4 regions of the Pedobacter sp. 01N310 genome follow, and region 4 is predicted to be linked to each of the others. Evidence: riboswitches for the same ligand, from Rfam matches in the RefSeq annotation. Region 4 holds a riboswitch; each other region holds the start of a gene.
The links. Region 4 has a riboswitch for S-adenosylmethionine ahead of metH (methionine synthase). Riboswitches for the same ligand answer to the same signal wherever they lie in the genome.
Positions count from the first base shown of each region.

Region 1 (5,022 bases), on a different contig from region 4:
ATAACGTCAAAGAGGCTTTGACGTTCTTGCTCTTTTTTGTGGCTAGTAATTATTTTCAATCAATAGCCTAGATAATATTATTTAAAAGCGATTTCAACATAATTATTAGCGGGAAACTTGAGCTGCCATCAAAAAGTGAAGAGAACTATTTTTCTAGAAATACGCAGTTAAATCTCTAAATAAAATAATTTTCCAGTTTTCGCCTTATTGGACCGTGAATTAAGCTGCTTAAAACCAAGTCGGCATTAAGATTGTTTAATTTCAAATCATAATGGAGAGAAACATAACATGGGAAGGCTTGGAATACAGGTCCCTGGAAAATTGTACCTTAACGGAAACAGATAATGGTGTCGCAGTTACATCGATTATTACATGCCAGGTTAATAACCAGGCGACTAAAATCTTATATAAAATTCTTACGGATACGTTGTGGGAAACCTATTTCGTTGAAATAAATGTCATATTGGGCGGAAATGAAAAAACACTTCTTCTAGAAAAGAAAGGTGATCATTGGCTGGTCAACAATAAGATTGATCATCGATTTGATGGTTGTGTCGATATTGATATTTCATTAACACCTTTTACCAATACATTGCCGATAAGAAGGTTGGTTTTTATTGGGCAATTGAGCAATAGGATCGAGGTGATATACATAGACATTATTGCTGATCTGATAATACCTGTAAGGCAGTATTATACTAAAATATCAAATTCGGTATACCTGTATGAAAACGAAAAATCGACATTTAAGGCCGAGCTAAAAACCGATCCGTATGGATTGGTAATTGAATACCCGAAACTATTCCGCGAAAAATAGCACCCGTTTATTCTGGTCGTTTAAATTCATTTCGGGCTCCTTCTTGATTTCAATCTCTGCATGGATAATCAGCAGTAAGATTGGGTATTTCAGGGAAAATGGCTGCTCGTTTTCTTATCAAACCGAAGTACAACTAACCGTTACTTTTATCGATCTCTTTGGTAACCCAAGACTTGTGACCACGGTCGATTTTGACGTTTTTGGTAGTTCGTAACAGCACAAATATTTCCATGTGCTTTTTCGTGAATATATTTCAAATATATTTGTGATATGTTCAATAGCGGCATCTTTTTGCCTATCATCATTATTTTAGGCATGGCCTACAGTATCTTGGCAAAAAAACTGACGGTTCTGGCCGCTTTTACGGGCGGGGTACTGGCATGCCTTATTTTTACCGCTGCAGGTTACTTCGGGCTTGCGATGATGACCATGTTTTTTATCCTCGGTTCTGCTGCCACCTCCTTGGAGCGGCACAGAAAGCAGGCTTTTGCCACTAAGGATGAAGAAAAAAAAGGCCGTAATGCAATGCAGGTACTGGCCAATGCCGGGGCTGCGGCCATTGCAGCTATAGTTACCCTGTCTTATCCCCGGCTGGCTTATTTGATGCTTCCGGCAATGGCGGCAGCCTTTGCCTCGGCTACAGCGGATACCCTGTCCTCCGAGCTGGGGATGCTTTATGGAAGACGGTTTTTTAATGTTATTTCCTTTAAGCCCGACCGCTGCGGAATGGACGGGGTGATCAGTCTGGAAGGGACCCTGATCGGTATAGCAGGTAGCTGTATTATTGCTGGCATTTATGCGCTAGGATGGGGATGGAGTATCAGCTTTTTCTTTATTGTTCTTGCAGGTACGTTGGGTAACCTTACTGATTCCATATTAGGGGCTGTGCTGGAGCGGAGGGGGTTGATCGGGAATGATGTGGTCAATTTTTTGAATACATTGACAGCAGCGATTGTAATTGTGTTGTTGGAGATTTTTCTTTAAGTCTGGGTTTATTTATTCCCATTACACCTTAAGCCATTCGGCACAAGCAAAAATAATTTAACCACAGATAGAAAGGATGCACACAGATATGAAAATCCGTGTTATCTGGGTGCATCTATGGTTAAAAACGCTTAACTTAACGAACATTGGGCATGGGAGACACTCGGTAAAATTTTTAATTGAGTTGGGGTTTTTTAGTTAAAGTTCGTTAACGCTCTTGAAAGTAATCAGCCAAAAGGACTATATTTATCACTATAAAATCTTGGATTGTCCTGTAAGATCATTGATAATGCTGAGCATGTACTCAGTTTTAATATTTTAAGATTGATAAATTATTAATTAACCAATGCTTTCTTTCTTGAGTTTACAAAACTCAATAAGTAAGCCAGTAACAGAAGAGGCACTGCCATCCAGATTATTTCGTGGACACCAAACTTCGCGATTACAATGCCGCCTAAGAATGCGCCTAATGAAATACCGATATTATAGCAAGATGTTAAAAGACTGTTTACAAATTCCAATGCATTATGGGGAACGGATTGAGTGGTTCGAATGTTGGGCACTAAAAATCCACCTGTATGGATCATGCCCCATAAGGAAACAATAATTACCATAGGGATAAAAATTGTTCCAAAATAATAAGCCAATATTTGCACAGCTATCAAAAGAATAAAAAAGAACCGGCTGGTTAAGATTACATTTTTACCGAGTGCAATGCCCATTAACCAGTTACCAAGAATCCCCATTCCACCAAATAGGAGCAGCATAATGCTAATTTGAGCGCCGTTCATATTCGAAATGTTTTCAAGGTACGCGGCAAGGTAGCTATAGCTCGAGAACATGGCTGCAAGTGTAAGTACGGTGGAAACCAGGTTTAGCCAAAGCTTGGTATCCTTTAAAACATACAACTGGCTTTCAGCAGATTTTTCGCTGTTGCCCGGCATAGATGGCACAACAAATAGCAGGCCTAAAAAGGCAATTAAACTGATAATACTGGTTAAGAAAAAAGATGCCTGCCAGTTATGAAAGTAATCAGCAGCATAGGTAGTTAAGGGTACACCCAAAACCGTAGCGATGCTGAGCCCAGTCATGACGACCGATACTGCTTTGGCTCCGCCTTGTTTGAACGCTACTGCTAGCGAAATATTCCAGAACAGCGGGTGGAAGAAGGCAGGCAAAATCCTCGCGATCATCAAAATGGTAAAGCTAGGGGAAAAAGCTGAAAGCAGGTTTGAGAGTATAAAAACACCCAAAACAAGGCATAATAAGAACTTGCGATTGATCTTAGAAGTAAGGGCAGTTATAAATGGAGACGATACGGCAACTGTTATAGCAAAGGCACTTAATAACCACCCGGCTGTATCCACAGAAACGCCAAACTCCCTGCTGATCGTTGGCAAGATGCCGATAACGCCAAATTCGGTAGTGATAATGCCAAAGGCACCTAATGCCAGTATATATATAGACTTATTCATATATTCAAATATTTCGATGTGTATAGGTAATTTGTTTCTAATTTCATGTGTAAGTGCCCTTAATCCTTTAACGAATTTAGGCAGGCGATGTACTCATTGAGCACTTTCTCGTTCAGCAGGTATTTGAAATTACGTCCTTCTTTTTGAGGCAACAACAGGTCTRCATCAACCAGTTGCTTTAAATGGTGGGAAACGGAAGGTTGTGTCAGGTCTAAAAGATCATTTACTTCTGCACAATAGAGGCAATCTTTCTTTTTTTTAAATTCCTGTAAAATGGCTATCCTGTTGGTATCACTTAGTGCCCGGGATATCTTTTCTATCTTTTTGTTATCCATTTTTCTTGCTTTGCTCCAAATTAACAAGGGGTAAAGCCTTGGCAAAGGTAAATTTTAATATTGATATATAGAAATGTATCTATGTTTATTGATTGTTTTAGGATAAAGATTTTTAGTCATCAGGGAGATCCCAGTAAGAAGTGGCAAAATCCAAGATCTGGTTTGCATATATCCCTTTAGCAAGATCGAAAAAAAACAAAGGCAGTCAGTTTTAAAAAGACTGTCAACCGCGTTATTTAAATAAATAATATAAATCCTATAGGAATACTAGATTATTATTTTTAGCTTTGCATCATTATATAATACTTATCCAGAAAGACTGAGGGAAGGGCCCTATGACGTCTGAGCAACCTATACACTTGTAAAAGGTGCTAATTCCTTTCTGCCCAAGGGTGGAGAAGATAAGTTGGTTATGCATCCGCATGCTAATTGATTTTGAGGTCGCTCAAAGTTTTTCTGGTAAAAGAACTCCTAAAAAAATCAGAAAATGAAGAAAACTTTTACACTTTTTACGGCTATTCAATTGCTCTGGCTTCCTTTATTGGCGCAGAATAGGCTGAGTGGATTTAAAACCCAAAATATTCCGATACAGCGTGTTATTGAGCAGAAATTTGATGCCGGGCTTAATAAAGAAAATATAGGGGCTACCATAAAAGAACTTTCTGCCAACCCTCACCACTTGGGTGCTAAAGGAAGTAAAACAGTAGCAGAATCTGTATTGAAAAAGTTTAGAAGTTATGGCTGGGACGCAAAAATAGAGACTTATTATGTTTTGTTTCCAACGCCTAAAGCCCGTTCGGTAGAACTTTTAGGGAGCAACAAATACAGTGCCTCGCTTGAAGAAAAGGCTATTAAGGAAGATTTAGCAACCGCACAGCAAGGGCAATTGCCTCCTTACAATGCCTGGAGTGCCGATGGTGATGTTAGTGCAGGTCTTGTTTTTGTAAATTACGGTCTACCAGCTGATTATGAAAAGTTGGTGCGTTTAGGTATCAGCGTAAAAGGCAAGATTGTTATTGCAAAATATGGCAGATCGTGGCGGGGCACTAAACCTAAGATAGCCTACGAACATGGTGCGGTGGGCTGTATCATTTATTCGGACCCAAAAGATGACGGCTTTGTGAAAGGAGATGTATATCCGCAAGGCGCCTACAAGCCAGAATTTGCTGTTCAACGGGGATCGGTAATGGATATGGTAATTTATCCCGGTGATCCATTAACACCCGGAATCGGTTCTACCAAGAATGCCAAAAGGTTGGAGCGGGCAGATGCCAAAACGATTCTTAAAATTCCGGTTCAGCCCATTAGTTATCACGATGCTTTGCCATTGCTTGCTGCACTTAAAGGTGAGGTGGTACCTACCGATTGGAGCGGTGGCTTGCCCGTTACCTATCACATTGGCGATGGAAGT
Region 1 is NZ_JBFTSB010000001.1:401,548-406,569, forward strand. Features, by position in the region: gene AC1DNH_RS01370 (putative glycolipid-binding domain-containing protein) at 272-817, shown strand; gene AC1DNH_RS01375 (DUF92 domain-containing protein) at 1,088-1,801, shown strand; gene AC1DNH_RS01380 (MFS transporter) at 2,137-3,276, opposite strand; gene AC1DNH_RS01385 (ArsR/SmtB family transcription factor) at 3,336-3,611, opposite strand; SAM riboswitch class I at 3,915-4,019, shown strand; gene AC1DNH_RS01390 (transferrin receptor-like dimerization domain-containing protein) at 4,099-5,022, shown strand, end outside.
Region 1: it holds a riboswitch for S-adenosylmethionine, as region 4 does, so the genes downstream of both, AC1DNH_RS01390 (transferrin receptor-like dimerization domain-containing protein) here and metH (methionine synthase) in region 4, are expected to answer to the same signal.

Region 2 (5,022 bases), on a different contig from region 4:
CTGAATTTATCTAAACACCCCGGCCCTGTGATGAATTAACTTTGGTAAGCTCGCTTTCGGCTTTGTTTACTACACAGCCCCCGGTAAAATAAACCTTATTGTAGCGGCTATCCTTTTTGTTGCAAGACTATAATCGTTTATGCAATTAATTCACAAAAAGATAGAAGCGGAAAGAAGGACTGCTTAAACCGAAGAGCGCTGCACCTGCTTTCCAAAAAACAATACGTTATGCATAATTATTCTTTCAAGTAGGTGGTGTCTCACCGACCACTGAGGAAGATTCTTCACTGCGTTCAGAATGACAACTAAGGAATGAAACGATGAGTCTATTTCTTCAGCAAGGTATCAATCTCTGTATTAAATTCTTTCACAAATTCATCATAAAATTTACCGGTTGCGGGGCCATTAAAACCCGTATGGATCTGCGCTACATTGCCCTGTTTATCGATGATTATTGTGGTTGGAAACGATAAAAAAGAATCGAGTGCAGGCAACGATTCTGATACGACCTGCTTATCGGCAGTACCTGCAATAACCTGGTCGTAATCTATTCCAAAACGTTCGCGGAAACGCGTCATCACCTTTTTTGCATATTCAGGTTCGGTTGAGCGTTCATAATGCAAAGCAATAATTTCTACACCACGTTTCTTGTTTTCTTTATACCAGGGCGCAATAAAAGTAGCTTCATCAACACAATTTGGGCACCAGCTTCCGGTTATGGTTAAAATCACCACCTTGTTTTTATATTTTTCATCCTTTAACGAAATCTTTTTACCGTTTACATCAGGAAAGCTAAAATCAAGCGTTTTGTAGCCTTTTTTCAGGTAGGTAAGTTTGTAAGGATCGGGCAGTGCAGCATCTTTATTTTTAGTTCCGGTAAAAGGCTGGCTTCCCCTTGCGCCTAAAATTTCGCCGGTTAATGAGCCATCTGCTTGGAAAGTTCCTTTGTAATAGGAAGGAGAGGAGCCAATAAAGCTCGAAAGTTGAAATTCATTTCCTTCTACTACACCTTCCAGATAACGTGAATCGCCTGTTACACGGAGAAAAGTGCCGGTAAGTTTGTTACCAGTTTGCTTAAATAAACCTACTGTTTTCTCTTCCTTACCATTTGGCGATTTAAAAACTACATCATAACTGCCAGAATAGTCTGCCTTTGCAGGTTTATCTGTTGTTTTAAAACGGTAATTTTTTCGTTCAGCAACAATGGTTAAAGGTTTGCCGGCTTTATCCTGTTTCCTTAATGTGCCTGTTAATTGATCACCATCTATTGCAAATGCGAGTTCGTTATCAAATTGATCCAGTTTTACGAAAAGCGAATCAGCTGTTTGTTTTACAAGGCCACCTTCGAAACTTTCTTCAGCATTGCGGAAGTATAATTTCTGCTGACCGCTTTTTTCGCTGATTTCGAAGTTAAAGGGGATTTCTAATCCTTCCTTAACCTTAGCTATTCCACGCCAGATGCCGAGGGCAACAAAAACATTTTGTTTTTTCTCTTTAAGCTTTGCTGCTTGATTATTTGCTAATGCAATATGGTTCTGAGCATAGGTGAAAGTTATTGATATAGCCAATACGGCTGTTAAAATGGATTTTAGTTTCATTGGGATGTGTATTTGTCGACTAAACTAGTAGACAAATATATGGATGTAATTGGCAAAGAAAAAATTTTTCAACAAAAATCTATAAAAACTATAGGATAAATGGAATTAATTATACCTTTGCCCCAGTTATTTTAAAATACTTATCAAGAAAGGCGGAGGGAATGGCCCTGTGAAGCCTTAGCAACCATCTAAATTTTTAGAAATGGTGCTAATTCCATCCCAGATGAATCTGGGGTAGTTAAGTCAGTTGTTTGCGTTATCCTTATAAGAACTATATGGAGCACTTCTGATTTAAGGGGTGCTTTTTTTTTGCCCTGAATGCGTTCTTGAAATTAAATTATGCATTAAATAAAATCATTCAAATGAAAAAGACAGACGAGCTGAAATCTATTAATGTAAACCTTAACGCATGCTTCCGAATGCGTGGAGTCTGTTAAAATTGCTCCATTTTAACAGGCTTTTTTAGGCTAACCATTCCTTTTTCTCTTTAAAAACAAATACACTTTTAGCCGTGGTAAAATTGTTTTACCCAAAATTATTATCCCTTTTAATTGATTATTAACTACACACTTATGTTTAAAATTTTAAAGTCAATAGCGTTTATCTTTCTGCTCTTTATTGTGCAAAAGCTTTCCGCTCAAAATGCCGCGGTTACCGGAACGGTAAAGTCGGCAGATGGTGAAACACTCCCTGGTGTTTCCATTTTAATAAAAGAAACCAAACAAGCCACCATTTCTGATGCAAAAGGAGCTTTTTCTATTCATGCACCAGATAAGGGTACATTGGTATTTTCTTATATCGGTTTTAAGAGCCAGGAAATACAGATCAATAAAAACGCCGGCCCCATTTCGATCATTCTTCAGTCAAGCGATAATGCGCTTGATGAGGTAGTGGTTACTGCATTGGGTATTTCGAGGCAGAAGAAATCGCTTGGTTATGCTGTTCAGGAATTAAAAGGACAGGATTTGGCCGAAGCTAAAGAGTCTAACCTGGTAAATGCACTGGCCGGAAAAATAGCAGGTGTAAGGGTAACCAATAGTCAGGGGAGCATGGGTTCCTCGCGTGTGGTCATCAGGGGGGAAACATCTATTGCCGGAAATAACCAGCCATTATTTGTGGTTGATGGGATTCCGGTAGATAATTCTCAGTTAAATTCGGCTGGGGCCAGAGATTATGCCAATACCATTTCAGACATTAATCCAGAAGATATAGAATCGATGAGTGTATTAAAAGGACCAAATGCCGCTGCATTATACGGTTCGAGGGCTGCGGCAGGTGTCATCCTCATTAAAACCAAAACAGGTAAATCGAAAAAAGGATTAGGCATTGCCATCAATTCAAACGCGGTTTTAGAAACCTTGCTTACGCTACCCGTGTATCAAAATGCTTTCGGTCAGGGATCGGAGGGCAAATTTAGTTATGTAGATGGTGCAGGTAAAGGCATTAACGATGGAGTAGATGAAAGCTGGGGTCCTAAATTGGATGGTAGGCTAATCCCACAATTTTATTCGAAAGGAGTAGCCGTTCCATTTGTGGCGCATCCTGATAATGTACGTGATTTCTTCCAAACCGGATATTCATTAAACAATGGGGTATCTATTGCAGATGCAGGCGAAAAGTACGACTTCCGATTATCGTACAATAACCTGAAACAGGTAGGTATAGTACCAAACTCCGGACAGGGCAAAAATTCATTTGTATTGAATACTACAATAAAAGTAACACCCAAATTAAGTTTAACCGCAAATGCAAACTACAGCAAACTTAATTCTGATAATTTACCGGGAACGGGTGGTTCGAGATCTACCAGTACCATGTTGCAGTTTACCTGGTTCGGCCGTCAGGTTGATATCAACCAATTGAAAGATTATTTGGATGAAAATGGAAAAACGTTTAACTGGAACAATAGCTATTACAGCAATCCTTATTGGGTAGCTTACGAAAATACCGTATCACAAAACCGTAGCCGGATTATTGGAAGTTTAGCGCTGAATTATAAGATTATTGATGGACTTGATTTCAATTTCAGATCAGGAACGGATTATTATAATGATAGGCGCAAAGTTAGGATTGCATATGGTACCAATGGAACGCCTTTTGGCTCTTATACTGAGAGTGCCTTTACAGTAAGTGAAAATAATACAGATGCGACATTAAACTTTAACAAACAGTTGAATGACGATTTTAGTCTTGAATTGTTAGGTGGTGGGAACATCCGCAGGCAATATATCGAGCAGAACGATCAAAGTGCGCCTAAATTGGCCATTGCAGGACTGTATACCCTTAAGAATTCACGCGATCCTTTAATTTCATCAAATAATTTATCGCGGTTAAAATCTTACAGTGTTTATGCCTCTGGACAGATTGGTTTCAGGAATTACCTTTTTGCCAACATCACGGCCCGTAACGATTGGTCATCTACCTTACCAGCGCAAAACAGATCGTATTTTTACCCATCATTTAACGGAAGTTTTGTAGCAACAGAAGCATTTGACATTAAAAGTGAAGCGCTTAACTACTTAAAAATACGTGGAGGCTGGTCTAAAGTAGGTAAAGATGCAGATCCTTATCGCTTGATCAATACTTATGCATTTAGTGCGCCATTTAACGCAAACCCTCAACTTACCACAAGTAATATCGACCTTAATCCTAACCTTAAACCAGAAACTACCACCTCAACAGAACTGGGCGTTGAGGCTGTTTTCTTTAACAAAAGGTTACGTTTCGATTTAAGTGCATATAACACCAATAGTTACAATCAGATTTTGGCTGCCGATGTAAGTCAAAGTACCGGGTTTAGTTCAAAACTGCTTAATGCCGGAAAAATAAACAACAAAGGTATAGAAGCACAGTTGGGGATTACACCAATTAAAAAACAGTTTACCTGGGATATTGATTTCAATTTTGCTGCGAATAGAAGTAGGGTAATTGAACTTGATGCTGAAAAATTATTGACGAATTATATTGTGGCTACCAACTCAGCACAGGTTATTGCTACCGTTGGACAACCTTATGGATCATTGTTCGGAACCGCCTTTTTAAGAGATGGCAATGGAAATATCATTGTAAACGCTACAGGTGCGCCAGCAACAAACCCAACCAAACAGGTACTGGGAAAATATACACCAGATTGGATTGGCGGGGTGTACAATACCTTCACGTATAAAGGCATAAGTTTAGGTGTATTGGTTGATGCGAGTATTGGTGGTTCTATCTACAATGGTACCTATGCAACAGGCACGTATACAGGAGTATTGGCTTCTACACTTCCTGGAAGAGCAACAGAATATGGCGGAATCTCATATTATTATCCGGATAATAAAAAGGAAAATAGCACCGTAAGGGTAAACGGAACCACTCCGGCAGGTGTAACGGTTTATGATGATGGGATTGTTTTTGATGGCGTAACTGCCGATGGTAAACG
Region 2 is NZ_JBFTSB010000001.1:1,260,524-1,265,545, reverse strand. Features, by position in the region: gene AC1DNH_RS04925 (peroxiredoxin family protein) at 327-1,598, opposite strand; SAM riboswitch class I at 1,736-1,843, shown strand; gene AC1DNH_RS04920 (SusC/RagA family TonB-linked outer membrane protein) at 2,171-5,022, shown strand, end outside.
Region 2: it holds a riboswitch for S-adenosylmethionine, as region 4 does, so the genes downstream of both, AC1DNH_RS04920 (SusC/RagA family TonB-linked outer membrane protein) here and metH (methionine synthase) in region 4, are expected to answer to the same signal.

Region 3 (5,022 bases), on a different contig from region 4:
CCCGATGGTAACTGGTCTTTAGCCTTTTCCATTACATCGAAAGGCAAAACACCTAAAGCACCACCTTCCAATTGTGTAAGTTGTTTTGGTGTTAATAATTTAATGGCAGTTACTTTAACCTGTCCGTTAAAATCGGCAAATTTTGTTCTTGCAATAATGGTCCATAATAATGCCTGAATATCGTGCTGGTCTACATCAGGATGTTTCTCAGCGCTTTTCAGTATAGAAACCACAATTTCTTCCTTCGGGCCTAAAACAGGTGCAAACATGTAACCATCACCCTTTGATGGGGCAAAAGTTCCTGCTTTTAGACAATAACTTTTATTGGTCATTTCGTAAAGCCCCTCACAAAGCACAAAACCACCATCTGGATTTTTAGGCAGTAAATACAAGGGCTGGGCTTTTAAATTTAATGAATTAATAAAATCAGGCAGCTTTTCGCCTTCTCTATTTACGTCTTCAAAATTAGTGGTAATGGCAGCAGGTTGTTTTAAAAACTTGTCTACGCCTAAAGCTTTAGCACCCTGGGCAGTGCCCACTTTTAATAATTTATCTTTTAAGCCTCCGAATTGAGCATTTACATTATTTAAACAAGCAATAGTAAACAACAGGCCTAAACATAGTGATTTTGTATTTTTCATCATAATTAATTTAGATAGGTACCACAAACTTAGAATTTTAAGCGTTAATTCAGTATTAAAGTTTCAGATTGTCATTGCATCATAAAAATACGCAATTCATTTTCAATGAGTTAATGTAATTTCGAAATTTTATTTTGTGGATTAAAATTAAATTCAGACATTTGAAATATTATTTGGCAGATAGCTAAATAAAAGTCAATCTTCACGGGTTGATTTATAAAGAAGTGGCGAGAGACTGGCTCGATGACCCACTGGCAACCCTCAGAAAGAGAAGGTGCCAATTCCTGACCGGATAACATGGTGTTATTTGGAGATATAAATTAGAACTGATGAAAACATTAAATCTTCAATCGCTAAGCGAACCCAGTACAGACCTTAAAAAGGTAGAACAAGCTTCTATTTCTTTTATTTGTTGTGATATGCGTGCGTTTACTTGTATGTGCTGTTGCATACAGTAATTTAAAAATCTTCCTTTTTTGTTTCTTTCAAATTGGAAGGTCCCGGGAAACCGGGATACGCCCTGCTAGGTTTTAGGATTATCCTAATTTCTGCTATCTAATCACATCAACTAAAAAAATAGAAATTATGTCAACATCATATAAATTTGAAACTTTACAACTGCACGCTGGCCAGGAAATAGATCCAACAACAGGATCAAGAGCTGTTCCTATTTACCAAACCACTTCTTATGGTTTTAAAAATGCAGAACACGGCGCCAATTTATTTGCCTTAAAAGAGTTTGGTAATATCTACACCAGGATCATGAATCCAACCAGCGATGTTTTCGAAAAACGTATTGCCGCTTTAGAAGGTGGCGTGGCAGCTTTAGCAGTCGCATCGGGGCAAGCCGCTCAATTTATCGCACTAAATAACATATTGGAGGCTGGTGATAGCATCGTTTCTTCATCTCACATTTACGGCGGAACCTATAATCAATTCAAAGTAGCTTTTAAGCGCTTGGGTATTCATGTCGATTTTGCAAATCCAGATGTACCTGAAGAATTTGAAAGTAAAATAACCGATAAAACAAAAGCAATCTTTTTAGAAACCATTGGCAACCCTGCATTTAGTGTGCCTGATTTCGAAAAAATTGCCGCAATTGCAAAAAAATACGATCTACCATTAGTGGTCGACAATACTTTTGGTGCAGGAGGTTATTTGTTTAAACCATTGGAACATGGCGCCAACATTGTTGTAGAATCTGCAACTAAATGGATCGGCGGGCATGGAACAAGTATTGGCGGGGTTATCGTTGACGGTGGAAATTACAACTGGGGCAATGGGAAATTCCCTCAATTCTCTGAGCCTTCAGAAGGTTATCATGGTTTGGTTTTCAGCGATGTTTTTGGTATCGGCGGACCATTTGGTAACATCCAGTTTATCATCCGTGCCCGGGTAGAAGGATTAAGAGATCTGGGACCTGCCCTATCGCCTTTCAATTCTTTTCTTTTATTACAAGGATTAGAAACTTTATCACTCCGCGTTCAGCGCCATGTAGATAATGCGTTAGAATTGGCAACCTGGTTAGAAAACCATCCACTAGTTAAAGAAGTTCAGTACCCTGGCTTAGCCAGCAGTAAATATAACAACCTGGCTAAAAAATATTTAAGCAATGGTTTTGGCGCAGTTTTGTCTTTCGAATTAGCTGGAAGCAAAGAAAATGCATCACAGGTAATTGATAACTTAAAACTGGCGTCGCACCTGGCCAATGTGGGTGATGCAAAAACGCTGATCATTCAGCCTTCTGCCACAACGCACCAGCAATTAAGCGAAACAGAGCAATTAGCAGCAGGAGTAAAACCGAATGCACTGAGGGTTTCGGTAGGCATTGAGCATATTGATGATATTAAAGCCGATTTCGAACAGGCATTTGCAACCATTAATGCTACAGTTCCCGCAGAGAATTTACAAGCCTAAACCCTAAACCCCTTTATGGGCTTTTAACAACAACAACATTACAAAATGCATAACAGTAAAAACGATAATGTAAAATCCACTTCAGGGAATTTTGCATCAACATATAGTTATAACAAACAGTTTAAATTAGAGAGCGGAAAAAAGATCCGTAACCTGCAAGTTGCTTATCAAACTTATGGCAAATTAAATGCAAATAAAGATAATGTAATTTGGGTTTGCCATGCACTTACCGCCAATGCTGACGTTTTTGAATGGTGGGAAGGTTTGTTCGGCGAAAATGCTTTGTTCAATCCCGAAGAGCATTATATCGTTTGCGCTAATGTTTTAGGCTCGCATTACGGCAGCACAAATCCATTAAGTACTAATCCCGTAACAGGCTTACCTTATTACCTTTCGTTTCCGCAGTTTACTATCCGCGATTTAGTATCGGCACACCAGTTATTGGCTTCGCATTTAGGCATTGATTATATTAAATTATTGATCGGAGGTTCTTTAGGCGGACAGCAAGCTGTTGAGTGGAGTATTTCGGAGCCGAATAAAATTGAAAACCTGATCTTGATTGCGACTAATGCAGCCCATTCTCCATGGGGAATTGCTTTTAACGAAAGTCAGCGTTTGGCCATTACTACCGATAGAACTTTTTATGCCAACCAGCCAAACGGTGGCAGCAAAGGTTTAAAAACAGCCCGTAGCATTGCACTTTTAAGTTATAGAACCTACAGTGCTTACGGCAGTACACAGGTAGAAAGCGTAAACGATAAAACCGACAATTTCAGATCCTCTTCTTATCAGAATTATCAGGGAGAAAAACTGATTAACCGTTTTAACGCCTACAGTTATTATTATTTAACCAAAGCAATGGACAGCCACAATGTGGGCCGTAACCGCAAAAGCATTGCTGATGCACTAAAATTAATTACGGCAAATACTTTGGTAATCGGGATAGAAAATGACGTTTTGTTTCCTTTATCGGAGCAAAAATACCTGGCCGATCATATCCCAGGAGCAGAATTTAGTGCCTTGCACTCAGATTATGGTCACGATGGATTTTTAATCGAAACAGATGCCTTGACTAACGTAATTGGAAACTTCATCAAAGAAAGCCGGAATAAAAAAATAATCAAACTACAGCATACCGCCTAGAGAGGTAAAAGGTAGAGGGTGTAAAGGTTGAAGGTGAAAAACTGGGTACCATAATAAAATTTAAAATAAATCACAAAATAAGAACAGCTATATCGGTGTAATCCATCTATCTGTGTAATCACAAAAATAACAATGAGTAAGAATTTAAAAATCGGTTTATTTGGTTTCGGTGTTGTAGGACAAGGTTTATTGGATATTATCCAAAGCCAGAACCTAAACCTGGAGATCATTAAAATTGCAATAAAAGACCCAAGAAAGAAGCGTACCCTTAATAAAGATCTGTTCACCACTGATCGCAACGAAATACTGAACAATACAGAGATCAATACAATTGTAGAATTAATTAACGATGCCGATGCTGCTTACGAAATTGTAACCACTGCATTAAAAAACGGTAAAAACGTAGTTTCTGCCAATAAAAAAATGATCGCCACACACTTAAAAGAGCTGGTTGATTTACAACAAGAGTATGGTACTTCTTTATTGTACGAAGGGGCCGTTTGCGGCAGTATTCCAATTATCCGTAACCTGGAGGAATATTACGACAATGAATTATTCCATGCTTTGAGTGGAATTTTTAATGGCTCATCTAATTACATTTTGTCGAAAATATTTAATGAGAACCAAAGTTACGACTCGGCTTTAAAAGAAGCACAAGATTTAGGTTTCGCAGAAACCGACCCGATTTTGGATGTGGGGGGCTACGATCCGAAATATAAACTGGCTATTGCCACAGCACACGCATATGGTTTATTTGTAAATCCAGATGCCATTTTAAACATCGGTATACAGAACCTTTCTAACCACGACATTAAATATGCGCGTGAGAAAAACTTTAAAATCAAATTGGTTCCTACGGCACGTAAAGTGAATACAAAAGATATCGTAACTTATGTACTACCGAAGCTGGTAGCTAAAGATGATTTCCTTTACAACGTAGAAAACGAGTACAATGCAGTTGCAGTTCAGGCGGCTTTTGCTGATAAACAATTTTTCTACGGTAAAGGTGCCGGAGGCCACCCTACTGGTGCTGCTGTACTTTCTGACATTGCTGCCTTGCGTTACGATTACCGTTACGAGTATAAAAAATACCACTCAGAAAATGGCGTAAAACATACGGAAGAAATTTTATTGGAGATTTACCTACGTTATGCGGATGAAGATCTGATTACACTGTTAGAATTTGACAACATCAGCGAACGTTATGCTGCAAGCAGCTATAAATATGTGGTTGGAACAGTTAAGTTGGAGAGTTTAATTAAGAACCGCGACTTGCTTTTGGATGAATCTGTTTTTGTGGCTTACACAGGCAGACAGATAT
Region 3 is NZ_JBFTSB010000001.1:740,539-745,560, reverse strand. Features, by position in the region: gene AC1DNH_RS02780 (hypothetical protein) at 1-641, opposite strand, end outside; SAM riboswitch class I at 853-963, shown strand; gene AC1DNH_RS02775 (O-acetylhomoserine aminocarboxypropyltransferase/cysteine synthase family protein) at 1,227-2,558, shown strand; gene AC1DNH_RS02770 (homoserine O-acetyltransferase family protein) at 2,604-3,701, shown strand; gene AC1DNH_RS02765 (homoserine dehydrogenase) at 3,834-5,022, shown strand, end outside.
Region 3: it holds a riboswitch for S-adenosylmethionine, as region 4 does, so the genes downstream of both, AC1DNH_RS02775 (O-acetylhomoserine aminocarboxypropyltransferase/cysteine synthase family protein) here and metH (methionine synthase) in region 4, are expected to answer to the same signal.

Region 4 (5,022 bases):
TATTCGGCCCTGATACCTGCCACATAATCGTCTTTTGTTTCAGGATTCATCAAGGTGCTGCAAACGGTAACACTTCTGGAAGCATCCAATACGTGGATAGCAGGTCCTGAATAATTTGGCGCTACTTTTACAGCAGCATGGATTCTTGAAGTAGTGGCCCCACCGATAATTAAGGGAATGGTAAAACCTTCGCGCTCCATTTCTTTGGCAAAGTGAACCATTTCATCCAATGATGGTGTAATCAATCCACTTAAACCAATAATATCGGCTTTTATTTCTTTGGCTTTTTTGATGATTTCCTGCGCAGGAACCATCACGCCCATGTCAACAATTTCGAAGTTATTACAAGCCAATACTACACCCACAATATTTTTTCCAATATCATGCACATCGCCTTTTACGGTGGCCATTAAAACTCTTCCTGCAGATGAACTTTGATCCTGATCGGGATTATCCAGCTTTTCCTGTTCGATAAATGGCAATAAATAGGCTACGGCTTTTTTCATTACCCTTGCCGATTTTACCACTTGTGGCAAGAACATTTTTCCGGCACCGAATAAATCACCCACAATGTTCATCCCATCCATCAACGGTCCTTCGATTACCTGAATCGGGCGGGCATATTTTTGTCTGGCTTCTTCCACATCATCATCCAGGTATTCTACAATTCCCTTTACTAAAGAATGAGATAATCGCTCTTCAACAGAACCTTTTCTCCACTCTTCATCTTTAACTACCTCTTTACCTTTCGATTTTACGGTATCGGCATATTCTACCAAACGCTCTGTAGCATCGTCTCTTCGGTTTAAGAGTACATCCTCCACCCTTTCTAACAATTCGGGTGGAATTTCCTGATAAACTTCTAGCATCCCTGCATTTACGATCCCCATATCTAACCCAGCCTGAATGGCGTGATAAAGAAATGCGGAGTGCATTGCTTCGCGAACGGTATTATTTCCCCTGAAAGAGAAAGAAATATTAGAAACCCCTCCGCTCACTTTAGCATGAGGTAGGTTTTCTTTAATCCACCGTGTGGCATTTATAAAATCGACAGCATAATTATTATGTTCTTCTAATCCGGTTGCAACAGTTAAAATGTTCGGATCGAAAATAATATCCTCTGGCGGGAAACCAATTTCGTGCACCAGAATATCGTAACTTCTTTTACAGATTTCTTTTCTGCGCTCATAATTATCGGCCTGTCCTTGCTCATCAAAAGCCATTACTACTACCGCAGCACCGTATTGCATAATTTTGCGTGCACTTTCGCGGAATTTCTCCTCCCCTTCTTTTAGTGAAATAGAGTTTACAATTCCTTTTCCCTGCAAACATTTTAAGCCATTTTCAATAACCGACCATTTGGATGAATCGACCATGATGGGCAATTTGGCAATATCAGGTTCGGAGGCAATGAGATTTAAGAATTTGGTCATTGCTGCTTCCGAATCCAACATCCCCTCATCCATATTCACATCAATTACCTGCGCACCACCTTCAACCTGTTGCAGAGCAACGGCCAGTGCGGCTTCATAATCTCCACCTAAAATCAGTTTAGAGAATTTGGGAGATCCGGTAATATTTGTTCTTTCACCAATATTTACAAAAATGCTTTCTGGGGTGATGGTTACAGGCTCAAGCCCACTTAAACGCATGTAAGGCTCCAATACAGGTATTTTACGGGGTTCTGCTTTTCGGGCATTTTTGGCAATACAGCCAATGTGCTCTGGCGTGGTACCACAACAGCCGCCTACAATATTCACAAAACCAGAGGCAATAAAATCGTCAACTAAATGTGCCGTTTCATGCGGCTGTTCATCATAAGCACCAAACTCGTTTGGTAAACCTGCATTTGGATAGGCCGAAACATAACAGCCAGCTTTTGCAGCAAGCTCCTCAATATGCGGACGCATTTCTTTAGCACCCAAAGCACAGTTAAAACCGATACTTAACGGTTTTGCATGCATTACAGAGTTTAAGAAAGCTTCGGCAGTTTGACCTGAAAGTGTTCTTCCAGAGGCATCGGTAATGGTACCAGAAATCATAATCTCCAGTTTACGGCCAATTACCTCTTCATATTTTTTAATGGCTACAATAGCCACTTTAGCATTTAAAGTATCGAAAATGGTTTCGATTAATAATACATCAGAACCACCATCTACCAAACCACGCACCTGCTCATAATAAGCGGCTTCGAGCTCATCAAAATAAACTGCCCTAAAACCAGGATCGTTTACATTCGGCGACATGGAAAGGGTACGGTTGGTTGGGCCAATAGCACCGGCCACAAAACATTTACGGCCTGGATTTGCAGCCATGAACACGTTTACAGCTTCTTTTGCCACCCGCGCGCCCTCAAAACTCATTTCGTAAGAAAGGTCTTCCATCTGGTAGTCGGCCATGGAAATGCGCTGTGTACTGAACGTATTGGTTTCGATAATATCGGCACCAGCGGCCAGGTACTCCAGGTGTATTGTTTTAATAATATCCGGACGTGTGATGTTGAGCAAATCATTATTGCCTTTTACATCACAGGGATGGTTTTTAAATCGCTCCCCTCTAAAATCTTCTTCGGTTAAGGTATATCGCTGAATCATGGTACCCATTGCACCATCAATCACCAAAATACGTTTTTCTAATTCTTCTCTTATGCTCATTCTTGTTGTAAGATTTGAGATATGAGATATCAGATATGAGAGTGGATAAGACACAATGTCTCAAATCTCAAATCTATGGTCTCAAGTCTCTAAAAGGCTTATTTAAAAAGTTGGTACGTGAATCGTAATCCTAAACTTATCTGTTTCCGCTATTTGCAGAATAGAATTTAGCACCTTGTATGGTTACAGGTTGCTAAGACTTCGTTGGGTCTAATCCCTCCGTCTTTCTTAATAAGCATACAAAAATGCAACAAAGCAACATCAATTCCAAAATTTATCGCTTTGCTACCAAATAAAATTACAAAGGCCATGCAATTCTGCACGGCCTTAAGAATATTGTTCTGTTAATGACTATTTTCTGCTTCCGAAAATACGAAGTAAGAAAAGGAAGATATTGATGAAATCTAAATATAAATTCAAAGCAGCCATTATTGCCAGTTTTTTAGTGTCTGCTTCTGGAATTGCTTCTCCACTCTCCTGAATTCCCATCCCAATTCTTTTAATTTTCTGCACATCATAAGCCGTTAACGCAGTAAATACCGCAATACCTACAAAAGCCATAATCAGGCTAAATTGTTCGCTTTTAATAAACATGTTAAGAATGCTCGCAATAAATAATCCCGCAACACCTACCATTAAGATAGGGCCGAACTTACTGAGATCAATATTAGTGGTATAGCCCATAAATGCCATAATACCGAAAATACCCGCAGCCGCAGCGAAACAGGTAATTATAGACGCCCCGGTATAAATTAAGAGAATAAAGCTTAAACTTACTCCTAATAAAATAGAGAAAAGCACAAAAACGCCTAATAGTGCACCATAAGATAATTTGTTAAAACCCGCGCCCATTAATAAAACTAATCCAAGTGGTGCAAACATGGCTACGTAACCTAAAGCAGTTCTTCTGCCGGTTTCAAAATCGATTAACGATCTTAATGCACTTTCACTGTTAGAAATATAAAAGGCAGAAAGCGTAGATAATAACAATGCCACGAACATCCACAAGAAAACGTTTGCAAAGAATTTTTTAGAAACAGATCTTTCCTGTACAAAAACACTGTCTTTTTGATATTGATAATTTTGTTGTTCCATTTTAAATTTTGTGTATTTAACTATATAAAAATAAATATTTAGTTTAATCTTTTTGTCAGCAATTCTTCAACTTTTTTAAAGAACTGTAAAGGTTTTAATGTGCGCCATGGCAGATTGTCAAATGCACCGCCAAAGTTAATGTAATAATCGATGTTATTATCGCGAAACTCGGTGATTACGTGTTCCTGAAAATTAACTCCAACAATCCAGCCATCTTCTACTTCCTGAAACCACTCTTCGTAATAACTGTCATCAGAGGCATGAAAATTCAGTATATTTTCACCGATCAGGATAAATTTATTAATGCCTTCATCCATCATCAGCTCTAAAATATCGCGTTTCAGCAGCATAATATCGTTGTTAATGGCATCGTTCCATTCTCCTATAAATTCTATAACGGCATAACTGCGATCATAATCGGCGTATAACACCTTCATGTATAAGGTATTCGAACCAAACTCGTCCCATTGCGGGTGCAGTAAAAAATTGTAAATCTGCTTATCGAAGTAAAGTTCTGAATATTCGGTATTGTAAAATGGCGAACGCTCATCTTCTGCCGAAATATAATCATCTCTCCACTGGTAATAAGGCTCAATTTCGTGCATATACTTTAATTATTGAATAATTGAATTTTGAATGAGTGACTAGATAAGTTATTGAATGATTGAGTTTTGAATGAGTGAATGTTAAGATCGTTTCTACATCCTATCCTTCAATCATTCTTTCATTCACTAATTCATTTTCATTCAATCCTTCTATCCTTCTCTCATTTCTTAGTGTCCTGCTTCAACTGCTTTACGTACACTTCCGTAACGGGTTAACAACTCAGCTGCTTCATCGTAACCTATATTTAGTTCATCGGCCACCATTTGTGTACCGCGGTCTACCAGTTTATGGTTGGTTAACTGCATATCGACCATTTTATTGCCAACTACACGCCCCAACTGAACCATAACGGTAGTGCTTAACATGTTTAACACCATTTTTTGAGCCGTACCAGATTTCATACGGGTAGAGCCGGTTACAAACTCAGGGCCAACCACCACTTCAACCGGAAAATCCGATTCTGCAGCAATAGGTCCGCCGGTATTACAAACGATGCAACCTGTTAAAATACCATGCTTACGTGCCGTGTTTAATCCGCCGATTACATATGGCGTAGTACCTGACGCTGCCAGACCAACCAAACAATCTTTCTCGTTAATTTCAAATTCCTGAAGATCTTTCCAGGCTTGTTCGGCGTCATCTTCAGCAAATTCTACCGCTCTTCTAA
Region 4 is NZ_JBFTSB010000004.1:8,951-13,972, reverse strand. Features, by position in the region: gene metH (methionine synthase) at 1-2,654, opposite strand, end outside; SAM riboswitch class I at 2,788-2,892, opposite strand; gene AC1DNH_RS09960 (Bax inhibitor-1/YccA family protein) at 3,006-3,749, opposite strand; gene AC1DNH_RS09955 (hypothetical protein) at 3,788-4,354, opposite strand; gene murQ (N-acetylmuramic acid 6-phosphate etherase) at 4,523-5,022, opposite strand, start outside.